One region of the Streptomyces sp. NPDC029152 genome, then DNA from elsewhere that is predicted to be linked to it. Evidence: riboswitches for the same ligand, from Rfam matches in the RefSeq annotation. Region 1 holds a riboswitch; each other region holds the start of a gene.
The links. Region 1 has a riboswitch for cyclic di-AMP ahead of ACZ4V6_RS25940 (transglycosylase family protein). Riboswitches for the same ligand answer to the same signal wherever they lie in the genome.
Positions count from the first base shown of each region.

Region 2: linked by a shared signal. The riboswitch ahead of ACZ4V6_RS29770 (M23 family metallopeptidase) and the one ahead of ACZ4V6_RS25940 (transglycosylase family protein) in region 1 are both predicted to bind cyclic di-AMP.
Region 3: linked by a shared signal. The riboswitch ahead of ACZ4V6_RS09375 (M23 family metallopeptidase) and the one ahead of ACZ4V6_RS25940 (transglycosylase family protein) in region 1 are both predicted to bind cyclic di-AMP.

Region 1 is NZ_JBVHWR010000013.1:81,161-88,987, reverse strand. Features, by position in the region: gene ACZ4V6_RS25955 (nucleoside triphosphate pyrophosphohydrolase) at 1-371, shown strand, start outside; gene ACZ4V6_RS25950 (cytochrome P450 family protein) at 368-1,678, shown strand; gene ACZ4V6_RS25945 (transglycosylase family protein) at 1,823-2,872, shown strand; cyclic di-AMP (ydaO/yuaA leader) riboswitch at 3,050-3,215, shown strand; gene ACZ4V6_RS25940 (transglycosylase family protein) at 3,219-3,974, shown strand; gene eno (phosphopyruvate hydratase) at 4,240-5,529, shown strand; gene ACZ4V6_RS25930 (FtsB family cell division protein) at 5,652-6,134, shown strand; gene ACZ4V6_RS25925 (DUF501 domain-containing protein) at 6,164-6,703, shown strand; gene ACZ4V6_RS25920 (Ppx/GppA phosphatase family protein) at 6,700-7,641, shown strand.
Region 2 is NZ_JBVHWR010000018.1:67,258-75,084, reverse strand. Features, by position in the region: gene ACZ4V6_RS29795 (alkaline phosphatase family protein) at 1-134, opposite strand, end outside; gene ACZ4V6_RS29790 (DUF5998 family protein) at 134-721, opposite strand; gene ACZ4V6_RS29785 (bifunctional acetate--CoA ligase family protein/GNAT family N-acetyltransferase) at 880-3,735, opposite strand; gene ACZ4V6_RS29780 (HPr family phosphocarrier protein) at 3,910-4,191, shown strand; gene ACZ4V6_RS29775 (GntR family transcriptional regulator) at 4,311-5,003, opposite strand; gene ACZ4V6_RS29770 (M23 family metallopeptidase) at 5,227-5,991, opposite strand; cyclic di-AMP (ydaO/yuaA leader) riboswitch at 6,004-6,167, opposite strand; gene ACZ4V6_RS29765 (M16 family metallopeptidase) at 6,359-7,747, opposite strand; gene ACZ4V6_RS29760 (M16 family metallopeptidase) at 7,744-7,827, opposite strand, start outside.
Region 3 is NZ_JBVHWR010000003.1:582,282-590,108, reverse strand. Features, by position in the region: gene trmB (tRNA (guanosine(46)-N7)-methyltransferase TrmB) at 7-804, shown strand; gene ACZ4V6_RS09385 (PrsW family intramembrane metalloprotease) at 815-2,176, shown strand; gene ACZ4V6_RS09380 (aldo/keto reductase) at 2,196-3,140, opposite strand; gene ACZ4V6_RS09375 (M23 family metallopeptidase) at 3,278-4,318, opposite strand; cyclic di-AMP (ydaO/yuaA leader) riboswitch at 4,329-4,486, opposite strand; gene ACZ4V6_RS09370 (PP2C family protein-serine/threonine phosphatase) at 4,748-5,932, opposite strand; tRNA gene ACZ4V6_RS09365 (tRNA-Met) at 6,112-6,185, opposite strand; gene ACZ4V6_RS09360 (dihydrofolate reductase family protein) at 6,238-7,371, opposite strand; gene ACZ4V6_RS09355 (peptidoglycan recognition protein family protein) at 7,827-7,827, shown strand, end outside.

The DNA.
Region 1 (7,827 bases):
CGGTCGACGACGTCGCGGCCGGCATCGTCGCCAAGCTCGTCCACCGCCACCCGCACGTCTTCGGTGAGGAGACGGCGTCCACGCCGGAAGAGGTCAGGGAGCACTGGCTGCGCACCAAGGCGGTGGAGAAGCGGCGCACCTCGGTCACCGAGGGCGTCCCCCTCGGCCAGCCCGGTCTGGCCCTCGCCGCCAAGCTGGCCTCCCGGGTGCGCACGGCGGGCCTGGAGGTGCCGCTCCCCGCGGGCGAGGGCATCGGCTACGAACTCCTCGCCCTCGCGGCCCGGGCCGAGTCCGAGGGCACGGACCCGGAAGCGGCCCTGCGGGCGGCGGCCCGGGCCTACCGGGACGCGATCAGGGAGGTCGAGGCATGACCGGCCGCCCGGCCGCCCCCGGCGGCCCGGCCCCCGAGCTGTTCACCTGGGAGTTCGCGAGCGACCCCTACCCCGCCTACGCCTGGCTGCGCGAGCACGCCCCCGTGCACCGCACGACGCTGCCCAGCGGTGTGGAGGCCTGGCTGGTCACCCGGTACGCCGACGCCCGGCAGGCCCTCGCCGACCAGCGGCTGTCCAAGAACCCGGCGCACCACGACGAGCCCGCGCACGCCAAGGGCAAGACCGGCATCCCGGGCGAGCGCAAGGCCGAGCTGATGACGCACCTGCTCAACATCGACCCGCCGGACCACACCAGACTGCGCCGGCTGGTGAGCAAGGCGTTCACACCGCGGCGCGTCGCCGAGTTCGCGCCACGGGTGCAGGAGCTCGCCGACGACCTGATCGACCGGTTCGCCGCCACCGGCTCCGCCGACCTCATCCACGAGTTCGCGTTCCCGCTCCCCATCCACGCCATCTGCGACCTGCTCGGCGTCCCCCGCGAGGACCAGGACGACTTCCGGGACTGGGCGGGCATGATGATCCGCCACGGCGGCGGCCCCCGGGGCGGTGTCGCACGGTCGGTGAAGAAGATGCGGGGCTACCTCGCCGACCTCATCCACCGCAAGCGCGCCGCGCTGCCGGCCGAGCCCGGTCCCGGCGAGGACCTGATCTCCGGTCTCATCCGCGCCTCCGACCACGGTGAGCACCTCACCGAGAACGAGGCCGCGGCGATGGCGTTCATCCTGTTGTTCGCGGGGTTCGAGACCACGGTCAACCTCATCGGCAACGGCACGTACGCCCTGCTCACCCACCCCGGCCAGCGGGCCCGCCTGCAGGCGTCCCTCGCCGCCGGCGAACGCGGCCTGCTGGAGACCGGCGTCGAGGAACTCCTGCGCTACGACGGCCCGGTCGAGCTGGCCACCTGGCGCTTCGCCACCGAGGCGCTCACCATCGGCGGGCAGGACATCGCCCCCGGGGACCCGGTCCTCGTCGTCCTGGCCGCCGCCGACCGGGACCCGGAGCGCTTCACGGACCCGGACACCCTGGACCTCTCCCGCCGGGACAGCCAGCACCTGGGTTACGGCCACGGCATCCACTACTGCCTCGGCGCCCCGCTCGCCCGGCTGGAGGGGCAGACCGCGCTCGCCACGCTCCTCACCCGCCTCCCGGACCTGGCCCTCGCCGCGGACCCGGCCGAACTGCGCTGGCGCGGCGGGCTCATCATGCGGGGACTGCGCACCCTCCCGGTGTCGTTCACACCGGCGCCCCCGCCGCCGGGGCACGGCCCGTCGCCGACGCAAACATGACACGCGCTCACTTCTGTGATCTTCACGTGATCTGCGCGGCATGAACTTGTGACAAGCGATCATCTCCCTATACCTTCACGGATCAGCGTGGCGGCCGAGCGTCTTCCGCCGCGCCGTCCCTGCTGTCTCGTGAAAGGTCGTCGCATGCTCTCCGGGAACGGTCGTCACCGTCGCCCCCGCCAGGCTCCCGCCCTGGTCGTCGCTGCCGGAGTCACCGGCTCCGCCATCGCGATCCCGCTCCTGGGGGCCACCGGCGCCCACGCGGCCGACGGAACGAACTGGGACCGGGTCGCCGAGTGCGAGACGGGCGGCGCCTGGAGCCAGAACAGCGGCAACGGCTACTACGGCGGCCTGCAGCTGTCCCAGGACGTCTGGGAGCGGTACGGCGGCCTGGGGTACGCGTCCAGCGCCGACCAGGCGAGCCGCTCGCAGCAGATAGCCGTCGCCGAGAAGCTGCTCGCGGACCAGGGCATCGCCGCCTGGCCGACCTGCGGACTGCTCGCGGGCCTGGGCAACGGCCCGGGGACCGCGACCGGCGGCACCGGGGCCTCGGGTGACGGGGCGTCGGCGGGGAAGGGCGGAACGGGCGCGCCGGGTACGTCCGAGCCGTCCGGCCTGACCGATTCCGCCACGTCCGTCCCTGAATCGTCCCCTTCGGCGACCCCCTCCCCGTCCCGGTCCCAGTCCCCTTCGCCGTCCGCCTCGGCCACGACCGATGCCGCGTCGGACCCTGGGGAGAAAACGGCCAAGTCCGACACTTCATCCCCGTCCGGCGTCCCGGCCGATGGTGACGCCCAGGTGTCCGGCAGGGGGGAAGTCTCCGCTCCGGAAGGCGACGAGCCGGACAAGTCGGGGCGGAACGACGCCGTTTCGGGGCTCGTCGGCACCGAGGACCCCGCGACCGGCCGGCACCGCGGGGGCAGTGCCGAAGAGGGCGCGCCGGACGGCCGTGCGGCGGAGTCGTCGGGGCGGCACGCCTCGCGCGACGGGAGCGGCGCCCGCGGCCTCACGGACGGCTCGTACACCGTCCGTTCGGGCGACAGCCTCTGGGGCATCGCCGACTCCCTTGAGCTCGACGGCGGATGGCACTCCCTCTACACCGACAACAAGGACGTCGTCGGTGCCGACCCGGACCACATCCTGCCCGGTCAGACGCTCACCGTCACGGACGAACCGGGCCAGAACCAGGGCTAGTTCGCGTCACGGTTAGAGGCTTTATGTCCGTTTTGGATCACGTGAGAGATAGGTCTCAGAAGCCGTGATCGTCTTTGAAAATCCGCGGAGCGCGTGCCTACGGTCGTGATCGCTCGCCACCGCGGGCCCCGACCGCCGCAACGCCGAATCCTGCCAGCGGAGGTACGGGAACAGTCGTCGCGTCGAGCGCCGCAGGCAGGAGCGGGGGACCCAGGTAGGTGCCGCACCGGACAGTCGGTCCGGAGCGGCTAGGGGTGAAGCCGAGTTCCGTGAGGGACCCGGCCGGGCAACTCAACCGGCCCGAACCCGACAGCTCACCTCGCAGGCGTCGGTGAGGGGATCAACCATGCTGTTTTCCGGCAAGGGCAAGCACCGTCGTCCGTCCAAGGCCACCCGTGTCATCGCCGTCGCCGGCGTCACCGGTGCCGCCGTCGCCGCCCCGCTGATGGCGGCCGGCAACGCCTCCGCCGCCACCGCGTCCGAGTGGGACGCCGTCGCCCAGTGCGAGTCCGGCGGCAACTGGTCCATCAACACCGGCAACGGCTACTACGGCGGCCTGCAGTTCTCGGCCTCCACCTGGGCCGCCTACGGCGGTACGCAGTACGCCGCGACCGCCGACCAGGCCGGCAAGTCGCAGCAGATCGCGGTCGCCGAGAAGGTGCTCGCGAGCCAGGGCAAGGGTGCCTGGCCGGTCTGCGGCACCGGCCTGTCGGGCGCCGCGTACACCGGCGGTTCCGGCGAGAGCCAGGACGGCGGCTCCTCGCAGTCCTCCGGCGGCTCCGAGAGCTCGCAGAGCCGGAGCGGCGGTGCCACGGCCGAGCGCTCCACCGGGCAGAAGGCCTCCCGCTCCTCCGAGCGTCCGGCCGCCGAGAAGCAGGCCGAGGAGAAGACCGCCTCCACGGAGAAGACCGTCACCACCCCGACCGGCAAGAAGGTCGAGAAGGGCGACGGCGAGTACAAGGTCGTCACGGGCGACACGCTCAGCTCGATCGCCACGGAGCAGCACGTCGAGGGCGGCTGGGCGAAGCTGTTCGAGCTGAACGACGACATCGTCGCCGACGCCGACCTGATCTACCCGGGCCAGCAGCTGCACCTCAAGTAGGCGGCGGCCCGCCCCTGCTCCCGCCCCGGTGCGTGTTCCCCCGTACGCACCGGGGCGGGTTTTTCGCGTCCCGGGGCCGGAAGGTTCCCCGGGTTTCCGCGAACGGTCTTTGTTCCGTTCGGAAACAATTTACGCTCGGTTCTGTCCATCGGGTGGGCGACCGGCTGGCCGATCGCCCGGAGCCGGTTAGGCTCGTCCCGCAGAGCCGCTGCGGTCCTGCGGACCCGCGTCACACCGAAGCGTCACATCGAAGAAGGAGATGCTCGTGCCGTCCATCGACGTCGTCGTAGCCCGGGAAATCCTGGACTCCCGAGGCAACCCCACGGTCGAGGTCGAGGTCGGCCTCGACGACGGCAGCACGGGGCGTGCCGCCGTTCCGTCCGGTGCCTCCACCGGTGCCTTCGAGGCCATCGAGCTCCGTGACGGCGACCCCAACCGCTACCAGGGCAAGGGCGTCGAGAAGGCCGTCCTCGCCGTCATCGAGCAGATCGGCCCGGAGCTGGTCGGCTACGACGCCACCGAGCAGCGCCTGATCGACCAGGCCATGTTCGACCTGGACGCCACCGACAACAAGGGCTCGCTGGGCGCCAACGCCATCCTCGGCGTCTCGCTCGCCGTCGCCCACGCCGCCTCCGAGGCCAGCGACCTGCCGCTCTTCCGCTACCTGGGCGGCCCGAACGCGCACCTGCTGCCGGTGCCGATGATGAACATCCTGAACGGCGGCTCGCACGCCGACTCCAACGTGGACATCCAGGAGTTCATGATCGCCCCGATCGGCGCGGAGTCCTTCTCCGAGGCGCTGCGCTGGGGCACCGAGGTCTACCACACCCTCAAGAAGGTGCTGAAGGGCAAGGGCCTGGCCACCGGCCTCGGCGACGAGGGCGGCTTCGCCCCGAACCTCGGCTCCAACCGCGAGGCCCTCGACCTCATCCTCGAGGCCGTCAAGGAGGCCGGCTACACCCCGGGCGAGCAGATCGCGCTCGCCCTCGACGTCGCCGCGTCCGAGTTCTACAAGGACGGCTCCTACACCTTCGAGGGCAAGCAGCGCTCGGCCGCCGAGATGACCGAGTACTACGCCGAGCTGGTCGAGGCGTACCCGCTGGTCTCCATCGAGGACCCGCTGTTCGAGGACGACTGGGAGGGCTGGAAGACCATCACCGACAAGCTCGGTGACAAGGTCCAGCTCGTCGGTGACGACCTGTTCGTCACCAACCCCGAGCGCCTGGCCCGCGGCATCGAGGAGGGCGCCGCCAACGCCCTGCTGGTCAAGGTCAACCAGATCGGTTCGCTGACCGAGACCCTGGACGCCGTGGAGCTGGCCCAGCGCAACGGCTTCAAGTGCATGATGTCCCACCGTTCGGGCGAGACCGAGGACGTCACCATCGCCGACCTGGCCGTCGCCACCAACTGCGGCCAGATCAAGACCGGTGCCCCGGCCCGCTCCGAGCGCGTCGCCAAGTACAACCAGCTGCTGCGCATCGAGGAGATCCTCGACGACGCCGCGGTGTACGCCGGCCGCAGCGCCTTCCCGCGGTTCCGGTCCGCGGGCCAGTAGGCACGGCGGGGGCCGAAGTGCCACCCCTGTAGGAAGCGTCGTACGTACGTCCCCGTACCCGGTCCCGTACCGTGTGCGGGGACGTACGCACGTATGACGACCACGAAGGCGGAGGCGGGGACATGGCGGTGAAGGACCGGGACCGTTTCTCCACCGCGACCAGGATCCGGATCATCGGGGAACAGACCGCGGCCCGGGTCTACCGCTCGCAGACCAGGCGCCAGGCCCGCCGTTCCCGCCTGACCGGCCGGGCGGCGCTGCTCGCGATGGTGCTGTGCTCGCTCGTCGTGGCGCTCGCCTACCCGATACGGCAGTACGTCGCCCAGCGCGCGGAGATCGCCGACCTGCGCGAGGAGCAGGCACGGACCCGCCAGCGGGTGGAGGACCTGCGCGACCTCAAGGCACGCTGGCAGGACGACGCGTACGCCGAGCAGCAGATCCGCCTGCGGCTGCACTACGTGATGCCGGGGGAGACGGGGTTCATCGTCGTCGACCCGCACGCGGCCGAGCAGTCGCGCGCCGACGTCGGGGCGGCCGGCCGTCCCTGGTACCGGAACGTGTGGGACGGGGTCGACAAGGCCGACGCCGCCGCCCACCGGCAGTGACTCAACAGGAAGACCAGCAGAAGACAGTCATGCAGACTCCCCCGCCCACCACCCCGCGCACCGAGCCCAGCGACGCGGACGTGGAGGCCTTCAAGCAGCAGCTCGGGCGTCCGCCGCGCGGCCTGCGCGCCATCGCGCACCGCTGCCCGTGCGGACAGCCGGACGTCGTGGAGACGGCGCCGCGGCTGCCCGACGGCACGCCCTTCCCCACGCTGTACTACCTGACCTGCCCGAGGGCGGCCTCCGCGATCGGCACGCTGGAGGCGAACGGCGTGATGAAGGAGATGACCGAGCGCCTCGCCGCCGACCCGGAGCTGGCCGACGCCTACCGGGCCGCGCACGAGGACTACATCCGGCGCCGCGACGAGATCGAGGAGCTGACCGGCTTCCCGAGCGCGGGCGGCATGCCGGACCGGGTGAAGTGCCTGCACGTGCTGGTGGCCCACTCGCTGGCGGCCGGCCCCGGCGTCAACCCGCTGGGCGACGAGGCGATCGCGATGCTGCCCCAGTGGTGGCGCAAGGGACCGTGCGTGACGGTCCCCGAGACCTGCGGGGAGGACGGCAAGTGACCCGTGTCGCCGCCGTCGACTGCGGTACGAACTCCATCCGGCTCCTGGTGGCCGACGCGGACCCGGCGACGGGCGAGCTGACCGAACTGGACCGGCGCATGACCATCGTGCGGCTGGGGCAGGGCGTCGACCGCACCGGGCGGCTGGCGCCCGAGGCGCTGGAGCGGACGTTCGCCGCCTGCCGCGAGTACGCGGAGGTCATCAGGGAGCACGAGGCCGAGCGGCTGCGCTTCGTGGCGACCTCCGCCTCCCGGGACGCGGAGAACCGGGACGAGTTCGTGCAGGGGGTGCTGGACATCCTCGGCGTGGAGCCGGAGGTCATCTCCGGCGACCAGGAGGCCGAGTTCTCCTTCACCGGCGCGACGAAGGAGCTGACCGGCCGCGCGGACCTCGGCAGGCCCTACCTGGTCGTGGACATCGGCGGCGGCTCGACCGAGTTCGTCGTCGGCGACGACCGCGTGCGGGCCGCCCGGTCCGTGGACGTCGGCTGCGTCCGGATGACGGAGCGGCACCTGGTCCGCGACGGCGCGGTGACCGACCCGCCCACCGAGGAGCAGATCGCGGCCGTACGGGCCGACGTCGAGGCGGCCCTGGACCTCGCCGAGCGGACCGTGCCGCTGCGCGAGGCGCGCACGCTGGTCGGGCTGGCCGGCTCGGTGACGACGGTGTCGGCGATCGCGCAGGAGCTGCCGGAGTACGACTCGGCCGCCATCCACCACTCCCGGGTGTCCCGGGACCGGGTCCGCGAGGTCACGGACTGGCTGCTGCGCTCCACCCACGCCGAGCGCGCCGCGGTGCCCTCGATGCACCCGGGCCGCGTCGACGTGATCGGGGCCGGGGCGCTGGTGCTCCTGGCGATCATGGAACGGACGGGCGCGGAGGAGGTCGTCGTGAGCGAGCACGACATCCTCGACGGCATCGCGTGGTCGGTGGCGTAGGCGTCCGCGGTGGCTTCCTGAGCAGGCCGGACGACGTTTGAGCGCGTCCGGGGGCCCCGTGAGGGGCCTCCGGCGACATCCCGTCGGGAAACTTCGTGAAGTTCTTCACAAGGATTTGGGGCCCGTCGGGCGGTGAAAGTCCGTCGGTTGACCCTTTTGGGGGTTCAACTGCCCTTTGAACGTGTT
Region 2 (7,827 bases), on a different contig from region 1:
ATGCCGGGGACGCCGAGGCCGGCGGCCAGCGTGGGCAGCAGGTCGGCGAGGGAGCCCGTGCCGTACTCGGGCACGGGGGCGGAGTCGACGGGGAGCGGTTCCGGGTGGGTGTCCCAGGTGGTGTGCTGCGCCATCAGCGGGGGGAGTCCGCGGTCGCCTCGGAGAGGGCCTGCGCGAAGGCGAGCGCCTGGCGCACCGTCTCCGGGCCGTCCCCGGCCTCGCTGACGCGCAGGCTCAGGTCGTCGGCCGTCGAGCTGCCGGTGTAACCGTGGTCGGCCTCGCAGTTCGGGTCGCCGCAGGCGGCCGGCTCCAGGTCGAGGCGGGAGACGGCGCCCCAGCCGATGGTGAGCACGATCTCGCGGGGCAGGGTGCCCGGCTTGTACTTCTCCGGGTTGGCGACCACGCGGCTGACGACGATGGACGAGATCCGGCCGAGCTTGACGGACTCCGTGGACGTCGTGGCGTAGGGCGTCGGGGAGGTGTCGTCGGCGGCCTGTTCGTCGGTGTGGCTGACGATGAAGCGGTTGCCGGTGAGCACCAGCACGGTCACGTGCCGGCGCACCTCGTTCTGGTCGAACGTGGTCTCCTGGTGGACCAGGTACGACCGGATGGGCTCGCCGCCCACGGCGGCCTCCACCGCCTCGGCCACGAGGGCCGGGTAGTAGCCGCTGCGTTCGATCGCCGCTCGCAGCCCCTGGGTCGTCGTACTGGTCTTGGCCATGCCGTCCATCCTACGGGGGCCCGCTGACTGCGCGGGACGCCCGTGCGGTCCCCGTGCGCTGCCCGCGGGGCCCCCGGTCGGTCCCGGTGCGGCCGCGCGCGGCCGGTGCGCCGGAAGCCTCCGCGGACCCGGGGCCGTCCCCGTGCGGCCGCGCGCGGTCAGTACGCCGGGAGCATCCGCGGGCCGAGGTCGTCCCGGGCGGGCGGGGGCGCGAGGCGGACGGAGGCGCCGAGGACGCTCAGCCCGCGCGGGGCGACGACGACCGGCTCCAGGGTGACCGCGACGACCTCCGGGTGGTCGTCGACCAGCCGGGAGACGCGCAGCAGCAGTTCCTCCAGGGCGGCCGCGTCGACCGGGGCCGAGCCGCGCCAGCCGAAGAGGAGGGGCGCGGTGCGGATCGAGCGGATCAGGGAGCCGGCCTCCCGGTCGGTGACCGGGATCAGCCGGTGCGCCGTGTCGCCGAGGAGCTGGGTGGCCGCCCCGGCGAGCCCGAAGGAGAGGACCGCGCCGGCCGCCGGGTCGATGACCGCCCGGACGACCGTGTCGACGCCGCGCGGCGCCATGCCCTGCACGACCGGCCGCAGTTCCTCGGGCTTCCCGAAGAGCTCGGTCAGCTCGGCGTAGGCCCGGCGCAGTTGTTCCTCGTCCGCGAGGTCGAGGCGTACGCCGCCCAGGTCGGCGCGGTGGCGCAGGTGCGGGGCGGTGGCCTTGAGGGCGACGGGGTAACCGAGCGTGCCGGCGGCGGCGACGGCGTCGTCGGGGGTGGGGGCGGGCAGGGCGCGGTGGACGTGGATGCCGTACCTGCCGAGCAGCTCGCAGGTGTCGTGGGCGCCGAGCGCGAGGCCCTGTCCGCGCGCGAGGTGGCCGGCGATCAGCTCGGCGGCGCCCTTCTCGTCGATGTCGTCGTACTCCGGGACCTTGCCGGGGTCGGCCGCGTCGCGTCGCCACTGCGCGTAGGCGACGGCCTGGGCGAGAGCGCGGACGGCGCGCTCGGCGGCGGGATAGGCGGGTATGAGGCGGGCCCCTTCCGGAGCCTCGACGGCCTCGGCGGTCTCGGCGGTCCCGACGGGTGGCTCCGGCGCGGGGGCGCCGTCCGGGGCGCCCGGTGTCCCCGGGGGCGGGGGTCCCGGGGCGGCCTGCGGAGCGGTGCTCGCCGCGGCGGACAGGGCCTGGGCGAGACCGCCCAGCTCCACGTGCACCACCAGGACGGGCTTGTCGGGCACCGCGGCCGCCGCCGAGCGCAGCGCCTCGGCCAGCGCCGCGTCCCCGGCCGCCCCCTCCCCCACCGTCGGGATGGCGGTCACCACCACCGCGTCGCAGGTGTCGTCGGCCAGCGCCCGGGACAGGGCCGCGTGGAAGTCCTGCGCGGAGGCCGCCGTCGTCAGGTCCAGCGGAGGGTGCGGCCGCAGGCCCTCCGACAGGCACGCGTCATAGGTGAGCAGCCCCAGGGACTCCGAGTTCCCGAGGATCGCCACCCGTGGGCCGGCGGGCAGCGGCTGGCGCGCGAGCAGCAGCCCGGCGTCGACCAGGTCGGTGATCGTGTCGACGCGGATCACCCCGGCCTGCCGCAGCAGCGCGGAGACCGTCGCGTGCGGCAGCCGCGTCGCCCGTACGGCGTGGCCCTGCGGCGCGACGCCGCCGTGCCGGGCGCCCTGCACCACGACCAGCGGCTTGGACGCCGCCGTGCGCCGGGCCAGGCGGGTGAACTTGCGGGGGTTGCCGATGGACTCCAGGTACATCAGCGCGACGTCGGTCTCGGGGTCGTCGTACCAGTACTGGAGGACGTCGTTGCCGGAGACGTCGGCCCGGTTGCCGGAGGAGACGAAGGTGGACACGCCGGTCACGCCGGTGACCCCGCCGCCGCGCCGGTGCAGCCGGGAGAGCAGGGCGATGCCGATGGCGCCGGACTGGGCGAACAGGCCGATCCGGCCGGGGCGCGGCATCTCGGGGGCGAGGGAGGCGTTGAGGCGGATCGCCGGGGAGGTGTTGATGATCCCGAAGGCGTTGGGGCCGATGATCCGCATGCCGTACGTGCGCGCCTGGCGCACGAGGGTCCGCTGGCGTTCGCGCCCCTCGGGGCCGCTGTCGGCGTACCCGGCGGAGATCACGACGAGGCCCTGCACGCCGTGTTCGCCGCACTCGGCGACGACCTCGGGCACGTGCTCGGCGGGCACGGTGACGACGGCGAGGTCGACGGGGCCGTCGATGTCGCGCACCGAGCGGCGGGCGGGCACCCCGTCGATGTCCTTCAGGTCCTCGGGGAAGGCCTTGTTCACGGCGTGGAGGCGGCCGGTGTAGCCCGCGTCCCGGATGTTGCCGAGGATGCTGCGGCCGACGCCGCCGGGGGCGCGGCCGGTGCCGATGACGGCGACGGAGCCGGGCTGGAGCAGGCGCTGCACCGAGCGGGCTTCCGCGCGCTGTTCGCGCGCGTACTGCACGGCGAGCGAGCGGTCGGTGGGTTCCAGGTCGAACTCCAGGCGGACCACGCCGTCCTCGAAGCTCCGCTTCTGGGTGTACCCGGCGTCCATGAACACCTTGATCATCTTGGTGTTCGCGGGCAGCACCTCGGCGGCGAAGCGGCGGATGCCGCGCTCCCGGGCGACGGCGGCGATGTGCTCCAGGAGCGCGGAGGCGACGCCCCGGCCCTGGTGGGCGTCCTGGACGAGGAAGGCGACCTCGGCCTCGTCGGCCGGGGCGGAGGCGGGTGTTCCGCCGGCGCCGATCCGGTCGTAGCGTACGGTGGCGATGAACTCGCCGCCGACGGTGGCCGCGAGTCCCACCCGGTCCACGAAGTCGTGGTGCGTGAAGCGGTGGACGTCCTTGGCGGACAGGCGAGGGTACGGCGCGAAGAAGCGGTAGTACTTCGACTCGTCGGAGACCTGCTCGTAGAAGCTGACCAGGCGCTCGGCGTCATCAACGGTGATGGGGCGGACGCGCGCGGTGCCGCCGTCGCGCAGCACCACGTCGGCCTCCCAGTGGGCGGGGTACTCGTGCCGGTCCGGCGAGGTCTGCATGGGCCCCAGAGTACGGCTCGCGCACGACAACGGCGCGGGGCAGTCTGTGGAGGACGGAAGGTCGGGCCGAGGCCGCGGTCCGACGGCCGACCGGGCGGCGCGCAGCCGTCCGGCCATGCTTCATGATGTGGGAAACTGGTCTAGACAACCTGAACACCTGAAGGGCAGCAACACATGGCTGAGCGCCGCGTCAACGTCGGCTGGGCCGAGGGCCTCCACGCCCGCCCCGCCTCCATCTTCGTCCGAGCCGCCACGGCCACAGGCGTCCCGGTGACGATCGCCAAGGCCGACGGCGACCCCGTCAACGCGGCCTCCATGCTGGCCGTCCTGGGCCTGGGCGCCCAGGGCGGTGAGGAGATCGTCCTCGCCTCCGACGCCGAGGGCGCGGACGCGGCCCTGGACCGGCTGGCGAAGCTGGTCGCCGAGGGGCTCGAGGAGCTTCCCGAGACCGTCTGATGTGACGGCATGCCGAAAAGGCCCGCCCGGATCACCGGGCGGGCCTTTTCCCTGCCCCTTTTCCGGGCAGGGAGAAACGGCCCCCTGAATTGCCTCTCTTTTTGTGTACGGCACCCGTGTTAATTCCGCAGGCTCGTCATGTTCACGGGACGTTGCGCGTTCCTCACGCCGCCCGGGCGGTCGCCGGAGGCGAAACGCAGCCGGTGCGCCGCGGCCGACCGCTCGGCGTGCAGCGCCATGAGCGTCCGCGCGCGGTCGCCGTCGCCCCGCGCCACCGCGTCGACGACCGCGCCGTACCCGGCCCAGCGCTCCACCGCACCGGGCGGCGTGTCCACGACGTACATCCACGCGATCTTGCGGCGCAGCTGGGTCAGCATCGCCGTGAGGGAGGGGCTGCCGGCGGCCTGCGCGAGGGTGTCGTGGAACCAGCCGTCCAGCGCGCGCAGGTCCTCGACGTGGCCCTGCCGGGAGCGTTCCCGGCCCAGCCCGACCAGGCCGCGCAGCACCTTGAGGTGGGCCTCGGTGCGGCGCCGGGCCGCGCGGGAGGCGCCGAGGGGCTCCAGGAGCGTGCGGGTCTCCAGCAGGTCGGCGGCCTCCTGTGCGGTGGGCTCCGCGACGCACGCGCCCGCGTGCCGCCGGGTCACCACGAAGCCCTCGGCCTCCAGGGTGCGCAGCGCCTCGCGGACGGGGACGCGGGAGACGCCGTGGCGGCGGGCGAGCAGTTCCTCGGTGAGCCGGCTGCCGCGTCCGTGGACACCGGCGACGATGTCGTCCCGGATCGCCGTGCACACCGAGTGCGCCGGAATACGCATGCCCGACCTCCGCATTGATCCCCGTGAAACGCCGGCGATGGACGCCTTTTCCGTGACTCTAGGCCAATGCGCCGCGCTTTCGGACGGGCCGCGGAAATTCAGGGATGTCTTTCGGACATCCACGGGCCGGAAACGGAGCCGGAAAAATACCGGAGGCAGGGCGGGAAGACCGGAAGGCCCCGGCTCGGGAGCCGGGGCCTTCGGGATGTCGTACCGTCCGTCGTCAGACGTTCACGCCGTGGGAGCGGAGGTAGGCCACGGGGTCCATGTCCGAGCCGTACTCCGGGCTCGTGCGGGCCTCGAAGTGCAGGTGCGGGCCGGTGACGTTGCCGGTGGCGCCGGAGAGGCCGATCTGCTGGCCGGCGTCGACCGACTGGCCGACCGAGACGCCGATGGAGGACAGGTGGCCGTACTGGGTGTACGTGCCGTCGTGCATCCTGATCACGACCTGGTTGCCGTACGCGCCGCCCCAGCCGGCCTCGACGACGGTGCCGACGCCGACCGCGTGCACCGAGGTGCCGGTGGAGGCGTGGAAGTCGATGCCGGTGTGACTGCCGGAGGACCACAGGGAGCTGCCGGCCCGGTAGGCCGTGGACACGTAGGAGCCGGTGATCGGCGCGACGAAGGTGTTGAGGCGCTCGCGCTCCGCCTCGCGCGCGGCGCGCTCCTTGGCCTCGCGTGCCTCCTCGGCCGCCTCGGCGGCCCGCTCGCGCGCGGCCTCCATCGCCGCCTCGCGGGCGGCGGCGTCCAGGGCTGCCTGCTTCTGCGCGGCGGCCTGGGCGTCGATCTCCTCGGCGATGGAGTCGCCGATGGTGACGACCGGGGTCAGCCCGGTCTGCTCGGGCTCGGGCTCCGCGGCGAGGGCCGGGGCCGCGAGGGAGCCGACGACGCCGGTGGTGGCGAGGGCCGCGACGCCCGCCGCGCGAACGGTGGTGCGGTGCATGCGGCCGGGGCGGCGGTGCTTCCCGGTGGCGCGCGTGAACGCCATGTAGAGGCTGGTCCTTTCCTTCCCTCTCGCCTACCGGGTTAGCTGACGGGTTCGGAGCAGGAAGGTCTCCTACGGACCCCCTCGCCGAAGCGCGGGCGTCCGATTCACCCCAGGGACTGCGATGGGTCCCCGGCTCCCCTGGCTCGCGCCGTACGGGGACTCGGCGATGACTGTCCGGTGCCGCGGGTGCGGCGCACTGCCTGACGAACAGCCCGGACGACGCTAAACGCGGTTGTCTTCAATCCTCAAACGCAACAGGGATTTTGTAGCGCACGCCACAGGGCAGACGGGCAGCCTCTCCCCCAATTCGGACAAAAGACGGCCCCGGTGACGCTCGGGTCGCCGGGGCCGTCGCGCGCGCGTGCCGCTACTCGGCGGCCACCACGGTGACTTCGCCGATGCCGAGGGCCTCGACGGGCTCCTTGATCTGCGCCGCATCGCCGACGAGGACCGTCACCAGGCGGTCCACCGGGAAGGCGCTGACGACCGCGGCGGTGGCCTCCACGGTGCCCGTGGCGGCGAGTTGACGGTACAGCGTGGCCTGGTAGTCGTCGGGCAGGTACTGCTCGACCTGGTCGGCCAGCGTGCTCGCGACGGCCGCCGCCGTCTCGTACTTCAGCGGCGCCACGCCCACCAGGTTCTGCACGGCGACGTCGCGTTCGGCGTCGGTGAGCCCGCCCTCGGCGAGGGTGCGCAGCACCGTCCACAGGTCCTGCAGCGCCGGACCGGTGTTGGGCGTGTCGACGGAGCCGCTGATGGCGAGCATCGAGGCGCCCGTGCCGTCGGGCGCGGAACGCAGGACCTGCCCGAAGGCCCGGACGCCGTAGGTGTAGCCCTTCTCCTCGCGCAGGACGCGGTCCAGGCGCGAGGTGAGGGTGCCGCCCAGGCAGTAAGTGCCGAGGACCTGCGCGGGCCACACGCGGTCGTGCCGGTCGGGCCCGGTGCGGCCGATCAGCAGCTGCGTCTGGACGGCGCCGGGGCGGTCCACGATGACGACCCGTCCGGTGTCGTCGGCGGTCACCGGCGGCACGGGACGCGGCTCGGCGGCGGAACCGGTCCACGCGCCGAGGGTGTCGCCGAGCAGCGCGTCGAGGTCGACGTCGGTGAGGTCGCCGACGATCACCGCGGTGGCCGTGGCGGGGCGGACGTGCTTCTCGTAGAAGGCGCGGACGGCCGCCGCGTCGATGTTCGCGACCGTCTCCTCGGTGCCCTGACGCGGGCGCGACATGCGCGAGTCGGCCGGGAACAGCTCCTTGGACAGCTCCTTGGCGGCGCGCCGGGAGGGGTTGGCGAGTTCGTGCGGGATCTCGTCGAGCCGGTTGCGCACCAGCCGCTCGACCTCGCTGTCGGCGAACGCGGGCGCCCTGAGCGCGTCGGCGACCAGGCCCAGGGCCTTGGCGAGGCGCGAGACGGGCACCTCCAGGCTCAGCCGGACGCCGGGGTGGTCCGCGTGCGCGTCGAGGGTGGCGCCGCAGCGCTCCAGCTCGGCGGCGAACTCCTCGGCGGAGTGCTTGTCGGTGCCCTCGGAGAACGCGCGCGCCATGATCGTGGCGACACCGTCCAGGCCGGCGGGCTCCGCGTCCAGCGGGGCGTTCAGCGACACCTCGACGGCGACGACCTGCTGGCCGGGACGGTGGCAGCGCAGCACGGTGAGGCCGTTGTCGAGGCTGCCGCGCTCGGGGGCCGGGAACGCCCACGGCCTGGACTCGCCGGCCTCGGGCCGGGGGTGGAATTCCATGGTGGCGAGCTCGGTCACTTGGCCGCCTCCTCGTTCTCGTCGGTGGCGTCGTTCTCGTCGGCGGGGGCGGTCGGCTCGTAGACGAGCACCGCGCGGTT
Region 3 (7,827 bases), on a different contig from region 1:
CTCACTGTGTCTGATTCACGCCATGCCCCCGAGACCTCGCAGCCGGTTCGCGCCAAGGGTGAGCCCCGGTTCCCCGACGGGCCGAAGGCCGACCCCGCCGGATCGCACTTCGAGCGGCGCATCCGGAGCTTCCAGCCGCGCCGGAGCAGGGTCACCACCGGACAGGCGGACGCGCTGCAGCGGCTGTGGCCGAAGTGGGGACTGGACATCGACGGACAGCGGGTCATCGACCTCACCGAGCTGTTCGGGAACACCCGCCCCGTCGTCCTGGAGATCGGCTTCGGCATGGGCGAGGCCACCGCCCAGATGGCCGCCGCCGACCCGGACACCAACATCCTCGCCGTCGACGTCCACACCCCCGGCCAGGGGAACCTGCTCGGTCTCGCCGACCGGAACGGCCTGTCCAACATCCGCGTGGGCAACGGCGACGCGATCATCCTGCTGCGCGAGATGCTCGCCCCCGACTCCCTCGCCGGACTGCGCGTCTACTTCCCCGACCCCTGGCCGAAGAAGCGGCACCACAAGCGCCGTCTGATCCAGCCGGAGTTCCTCACCCTGGCCGCGTCACGCCTCGCGCCGGGCGCCGTCGTGCACTGCGCCACCGACTGGGAGCCGTACGCGGAGCAGATGCTCGAGGTCCTCACCGCGCACCCCGGCTTCGAGAACACCGTGGCAGGCGGCGGTTTCGCGCCGCGCCCCGCCCACCGGCCCCTGACCCGTTTCGAGGGCCAGGGACTGGACAAGGGACATGTGGTGAACGACCTGCTCTTCCGTCGCGTACAGGAGCACCCCCCCACCGGTTAGGGTCCATGCCGTGGCCACCTGTCCCCCGTGTCCGACGCGTCCGCCCGCGCCTCCGCACAGGCACCCGCACTGGTGGCAGCGCACCTGGGTGCGTTACGGCGCGCTGATCACCCTGCTCGCGCTCTCCGGCCTGGTGATCCTGGCCCTGGTGCGCGAACAGACCGGCACCCGGGGATTCCTGGTGGGGCTGGGGCTGGCGGTCCTTCCCGTGCCGCTGCTCGTAGCCGCCTTCCGCTGGCTGGACCGGGTCGATCCCGGTCCCTGGCGGAACCTGCTGTTCTCCTTCGCCTGGGGCGCCTGCGCGGCGGCGCTGATAGCGATCATCGCCAACAGCTTCGCGACGCGATGGATAGCGACGGCCACCGCCGACCCCACCGGCGCGGACACCCTGGGCGCCACCGTGATAGCGCCGGTCGTGGAGGAGTCCGCCAAGGCCGCGGCCGTCCTGCTGGTCTTCCTCTTCCGCAGGCGGGACTTCACCGGCATCGTCGACGGCGTCGTCATAGCCGGCGTCACCGCCACCGGCTTCGCCTTCACCGAGAACATCCTCTACCTGGGCACCGCCTTCGGCACCGACCAGCTCACCGGCGACCGGGGCATCGCCTCCGTGACCGCGGCGACCTTCTTCGTCCGCGTCGTCATGTCGCCGTTCGCCCATCCGCTGTTCACCGTGCTCACCGGCATCGGCTTCGGCGTCGCCGCGCTCTGTGCCGACCGCCACCACCTGCGCCGCGCCCTGCTCCCCCTGTCCGGCCTGCTGCTCGCGATGGGCATGCACGCGCTGTGGAACGGCTCGGCCTCGCTCGGCGAGTACGGCTTCTTCGCCGTGTACGCGGCGTTCATGGTGCCGGTCTTCGGCCTGCTGACCTGGCTGGCGATCTGGACCCGGCAACGCGAACTCGCCGCCGTGCGGACCGAGCTGCCCGTCTACGCGGTGGCCGGCTGGCTGGCGCCGGCCGAACCGTTCGCGCTCGGCTCGATGCGTGCGCGCCGCATCGCCCGGCAGCACGCCCGTCGTCACGCCGGGAAACCGGCGGCGCGGACGGTGGCGGAGTACGAGGCGTACGCGACCTCGCTGGCGTTCCTGCGGCAACGGGGGCGCAAGGGCCGGGCGGGCGCCGACTACGTCGTACGGGAGGGGGAGTTGCTGCGCGAGCTGTGGCGCCGGCGGGAGGTGGCGCGCCCGGCACTGGACCACGCGGCCCGGGCCACGGCGCCGTCCGCCCCGGTGGCCGTACCGCCCTGGCCGGCGTACGGGGCGCACACGGCAGCCACGCCGTACACCGCACAGGCCCCGTACGTCACCTCGTACGCCACGCCCGCCTACGCCCCCCGCACCGCGTACCCGTCCCAGAACCCGTACCGGACGTAGCGGCAGCCGAGAAGGTCCCTCAGGCGGACGCCTCCGTCAGCCCGAGCACCTCCGCCTCCGTCAGCTCCAGGTCCGCCACTCCCAGCAGCGCCGGCAGCTGCTCGGCCGTCCGCGCGGACGCGATCGGCGCGGCCACCGACGGCTGGGCCGCCAGCCAGGCCAGGGCCACCGTGGCGACCGGCACGCCGTGGGCCTCGGAGACCTCGTCCAGGGCGGTGAGCACCCGCCGGCCGCGCTCGCTCTCCAGGTGCTTCGCGGCGCCGCCCGCCCGCGGGCTGTCGACGGTCGTGCCGGGCCGGTACTTGCCCGTGAGGAAGCCGGACGCGAGGGCGTAGTACGGAACGGCGGCCAGGCCGGCCCGCTCGGCGAGGTCGCGCAGCCCGCCCTCGTAGGTGTCGCGCGAGACCAGGTTGTAGTGGGGCTGCAGGGCCACGTACCGGGCGAGGCCCTCGCGGTCGGAGAACTCCAGGGACGCCGCGAGCCGCTCGGCCGTGATGTTGGAGGCGGCGATGTACCGGACCTTGCCCGCGCGCACCAGGTCGTCGAGCGCGCCGACGATCTCCTCGACCGGCACCTCGGGCTTGTCGAAGTGGGTGTAGTAGAGGTCGATGTGGTCGGTGCCCAGGCGGCGCAGCGAGGCGTCGGCCGCGGCCTTGATGTTGGCGGCGGACAGGCCGGGATACTCCGGGTGCTGGCTGACCTTCGTGGCGATCACCACGTCGGCGCGGTTGCCGCGTGCCGCGAGCCACTCGCCGATGAGGGTCTCGGACTCGCCGCCGCTGTTGCCCTCGACCCACGCGGAGTAGGAGTCGGCGGTGTCGACGAAGTTGCCGCCGGCGGCGGTGTAGGCGTCGAGGACGGCGAAGGAGGTGTCCCGGTCGGCGGTCCAGCCGAAGACGTTGCCGCCGAGGGCGAGGGGGAAGACCTCGAGGTCGGAGGAACCGAGCTTGCGCAGAGAAGTCATGTCTTACCACAACAACCGCCCCGGAACTGGTCATTCCGGGGCGGTGCGAAAAAGCGCGAACCGGCAGCCCTGACGTCGGGGGGTGCCCTCAGAACTGTCGCGGTCCCCGGGGGACGGCGCTGTCGGACGCCCTGTCCTCAGAGGGTGAGGCCCTTGCCCTGCAGCCATGCCGCCGGGTCGACCCCGCCCTCGGCACCGCCGACGTGGACCTCGAAGTGGAGGTGGGGCCCGGTGACGTTGCCCGTGGCGCCCACGCGGCCGATGACGTCACCGGTGTTGACCTTCTGGCCGACGCTGACGTTGATCGACGACTGGTGGCAGAACCACAGCTCGGTGCCGTCGTCCAGGGTCAGGATCGTGCGGTAGCCGTAGGAGCCGGCCCAGCCCGCCTCGGTGATCGTGCCGGTGTGGACGGCCTTGATGAGGGTACCCGTGGGCGCGGCGAAGTCGAGGCCGGTGTGGTGGCCGGAGGACCACATGGAACCGGCCTGGCCGAAGGTGGAGGTGATCGTGTACGAGGAGGTCGGCAGCGTGAACTGCTTGGCCAGCTCGGCGAGCCGCTCGGCCTCGGCCTTCTTCGCGGCCTCCTCCTCCGCCTTCTTCCTGGCGGCGGCGGCCTTGGCCTCGGCCTCCTTCTCCGCCTTCGCGGCGGCCTCGGCGGCCTCCTTCTCGGCCTTGGCGGCGGCCTCGGCGGCGGCCTTGGTCTCGACCTGGATCTGCTGCTGCTCGGCCTGCTGCATGATGCGCGCCCGCAGGGCCTCACCGGCGTCGGTGGAGCCCTCGGCGGCGTCGGTGGTGGTCACGCCGATGCCGCTGAGCGGGGTGGCGGAGCCCTGGGGCTCCGGCTCGTCGGCGGAGATGTCGGGGATCAGCGAGCCGACGTTCGGCAGATCGGGCATCGAGATCGGCATCGGCGGCTTGCCGGTCTGTGCGCTGGCCATGCCGCCCGCTCCGACGGCCGCGATGACGCCGACGCCGAGGACGGTGGAGCTGCGGGCGAGTCCGCCGCGCTGCTTGGCGACGCGGTGCCGGCCGCGTACGGGCCGGATGGACTCCGCGGTGGGGTTCCACTCCTCCCAGGGGCCCTCTTCGGCGCGGCGGACGTCGTGGCCGAAGGGTTCGGTGTCGCGCCGGCTCGGCACGAACGGGGCCTCGGGGGCAGGCCGGTTGGACGCCACGTGGGCGTACTCCTTTCCTTCCTTCCGCCTACCGGGTTAGCTGACGGGTTCGGAGCAGGAAGGTCTCCTACGCGCGTATACCCGCCGTGTCTCCACGGCGTCATACGCCCGATTCACCCCAGAGTGGTGGTTCCCCGGTTCCCTCGCGGGATTCGGCGCGTGCGCACGGAGCCGCCTTCTGTGACGGCTGGGACGACCGCGCTGCGTTATCGAACGTTAATAGACGGGGGGCGTTGATTCCAAGCCGTTCCGATTGATCATTAAGGATTCCGGCCCGGACTTATCCCCCACGAGGTGCTGAAACGGGGCGATTTGAACAGCCTTCAGATAACAACTTCACATCACATGTTTCTGACGTTGTGTCAGTTGTTATGCGGAGGGCGGTCGCGTCGTCACCACCCGTGACGCCGGCCGGGACCGCCGCGCCGCTCAGTGCCGGCGCACGGCGAGCAGCGCCATGTCGTCCGCCATGCCGCCCCCGGAGTGCCGGCGCACCTCGTCGGCGAGGGTGTCGAGCAGTTCGGCCGGATGCCGGAAGACGCGGCCGGCCAGCCGCGCCGGGGGATCGTAGAACCGGCCGTGGGCGTCGCGGGCCTCGGACAGTCCGTCGGTGTACAGCAGCAGCGTGGCACCGCCGGGGAAGCCGGTCACCTCCGCACGGTCGGGCCACACCCCCAGCTCGCCCATCCCGAGCGGCAGCGCGAACTCCCCGGCCTGCACCGGCTGCACGGTGCCGTCGGCGTGCAGCAGCAGGGGCGGCGGGTGGCCGCGGTTGACGATGCGCACGGTCCCCTCGCCGTGCGGGAGTTCGGCGAGGACGGCGGTGGTGAACCCCTCGAAGGCGTCCAGCCCGTCGCGCCGGGTGCCCTCGCGCGCCAGCGCCCGCTCCAGCCGCTGCGCGACCGCCTCCAGCGTCGCCTCCTGCTCGGCGGCCTCGCGGAAGGCGCCGATCACCACGGCGACGGCGGCCACCGCCCCCATGCCCTTGCCGCGCACGTCACCGACGATCAGCCGCACGCCGCGGGCACTGTCCTGCACCGCGTAGAGGTCGCCGCCGATGAAGGCGTCGGCCTGCGCCGCCTCGTAGCGGGCGGCGATCTCGAAGCCGCCGATCCGCCCGGCGGGCTCGGGCAGGACGGCGCGCTGGGCGGCCTCGGCGATCTCGCGGGCGGAGGCGAGGCGCGCGTCGGTGCGGCGGACGAAGGCGTTCACGAGGACGGCGAGGGCGGCGACCGTCGCGATGGTGATCAGCTCGGTGAGCGAGTCCACGTAGTGGATGACGCCCTTGCTCAGCTGGAGTCCGATGACGGCCGCGACCACGGCGACGCCGGTGAGCGCGGTGCCGCGCCGCGAGTAGACGGGGGCCGCGACCAGGGGCGCGGCCGTGTAGAGGGGGCCCGCGGTGAAGTACCGGGGGGTGAAGAGGTCGTACAGGACGGCCACGGCGACCAGCAGGACGGGGAGCAGACGCACGAGGGTCCGGCCGTACGGGGCCCGCCACCGCTTCCGCCCGGGGGGCGGCACGGGCACGGGGGCGGCACCGAGGCCCGGGTCGGGCACCGGGTCGCCGGGCATCCGGCCACCGGCCCTGGCACAGGGTTCGTCGTCGTCCACGTCACCTGGCCGCACCACTTCGTCTCCCGCCGCCCCTGCACGTCCACGCCGCTTGCCGTCCCGTCCTCCAGATTTCCCGCAGGACGGACGGGGGGCGAGTCGTGAGGGCCGGCCGGGTGACGGGCGCCCGGATACACCGAAGGCCGGAATCCTCGAGGATTCCGGCCTTCGGTCTTGAGTAGCGGGGACAGGATTTGAACCTGCGACCTCTGGGTTATGAGCCCAGCGAGCTACCGAGCTGCTCCACCCCGCGTCGTTGTGTCTCCAGTGTACGTCATGTCGGGGGCGGAACGCACACGCGTATCTCAGGAGCCCGGCAGGTGGCGGTTCGGGCCCTTCGCCGCCGCCTCGTACTCCGGCAGGACGACGACGACGGCGCCGCCGTCGGCGAGCACCCCGCTGCCGTCGGCGCCCGGCACGAACGTGTCCGGCTCACGCCAGGCGGTGACCACGCGGCGTACCCCGGCGTCGAGGATCAGCCGGGCGCAGGGCGCGGGCCGGGAGGCACGGCGGGCGCACGGTTCCAGGCTGCTGTACACCGTGGCGGTGGTGAGCCGCGGGTCGGCCGGATCGACCTTGGCGAGCGCGGCCTCCTCGGCGTGCACCACCGGGTCCCCGCCCTCCCGCGAGTGCCCGCGCGCGAGCTCCGTGCCGTCGGCGGCGACGACCACCGCCCCCACGCTGAACGCCGTGCCGGACGGCGGACACAGCTCGGCCAGTTCGCAGGCGAGCGCCAGCCAGTGCCGGTCGGCGGCGGACACGTGACCGACGGTGCCCGGGGCGGTCGGCCGGTAGCGCATGAGCACGACGTCCTCGATCCGCCGCGTCTCCACCAGCCTGAGCCGCCCGCGCTGGTAGTCACCGGGACCGAACAGCCGGGGGGCGCCCGGATCGCCGACGAACAGCGGGGCGAGGACGAGCTGCAGCTCGTCGGCGAGCCCCTGCTGCACCAGCCGGCTGTGGACGGTCCCCCCGCCCTCCACCATCAGCCGCCGCACGCCCCGCCGGTCGTGCAGGAACTCCAGCGCCGCCCGCCAGTCGAGCGGGTCCCCGAGCGGCACGACGTCGGCGGCGATCCCGAGCGCGTGGGCCCGCCGGGCGCCCTCGTCGGTGGTCAGGAGGACCTTGTCCCCGCCGGTGTGCCAGAAGGCCGCGGCCGGGTCCAGCTCGCCCGATCCGCTGACCGCGACCTTCAGCGGGTACTCCGGCCTGCCCGCGGCGGACCGGGCGGCCCGTCGCCCGGCCGAGTTCACCAGCAGCCGCGGGTTGTCGGCCCGGATCGTGCCGGCGCCGACCAGGATCGCGTCGACGGACGCCCGCACCTCGTCGACCCGGTCGAAATCGGCCGGGGAGGACAGCAGGAGCCGCTCGGGACCGGTGTCGTCCAGGTAGCCGTCGAGGGACACGGCGGCGGAGAGGATGACGTACGGGAGGGACATGGGCGTACTCCGGTGAGGCGGGCGGACGGGCGCCGGGTGCGACGGGGCAACCCTAGGCGCCCGTGCCGCCGGCGTCCGTTCCCGCCCGCCGGCGACGGGGGGCCGGCACCGGACCGGCCATCCCGCCAAAGGACCGGTCCGCCCGCCGAGTACGGTGTCGCTCGGCTCGCCGCTCGACGTGCTGCGCAGGAGTTCCGCGGGCGAGGGCCCGTCGTCACCGTTCGCGGCAAGGGCTCCTTCGCTTCACCGGGGAGAGCGGGGTCCACGACCGCGGTGATCCAGGTCACTGCGGCGTGCGTCCCCGTGATGTTCGCCGTGTGCGGCGCGCTGTAGGTAGGGGTCACCCGCGTGACGGGTGTGCCCCGCGTGACTTTTTTCCGAGGCCCTCCGCGGGCTTCCTATGGGGTGGATGTGTCATGAGTCGTCGTACGTCGCATGCGTACAGACCGTTGAGCT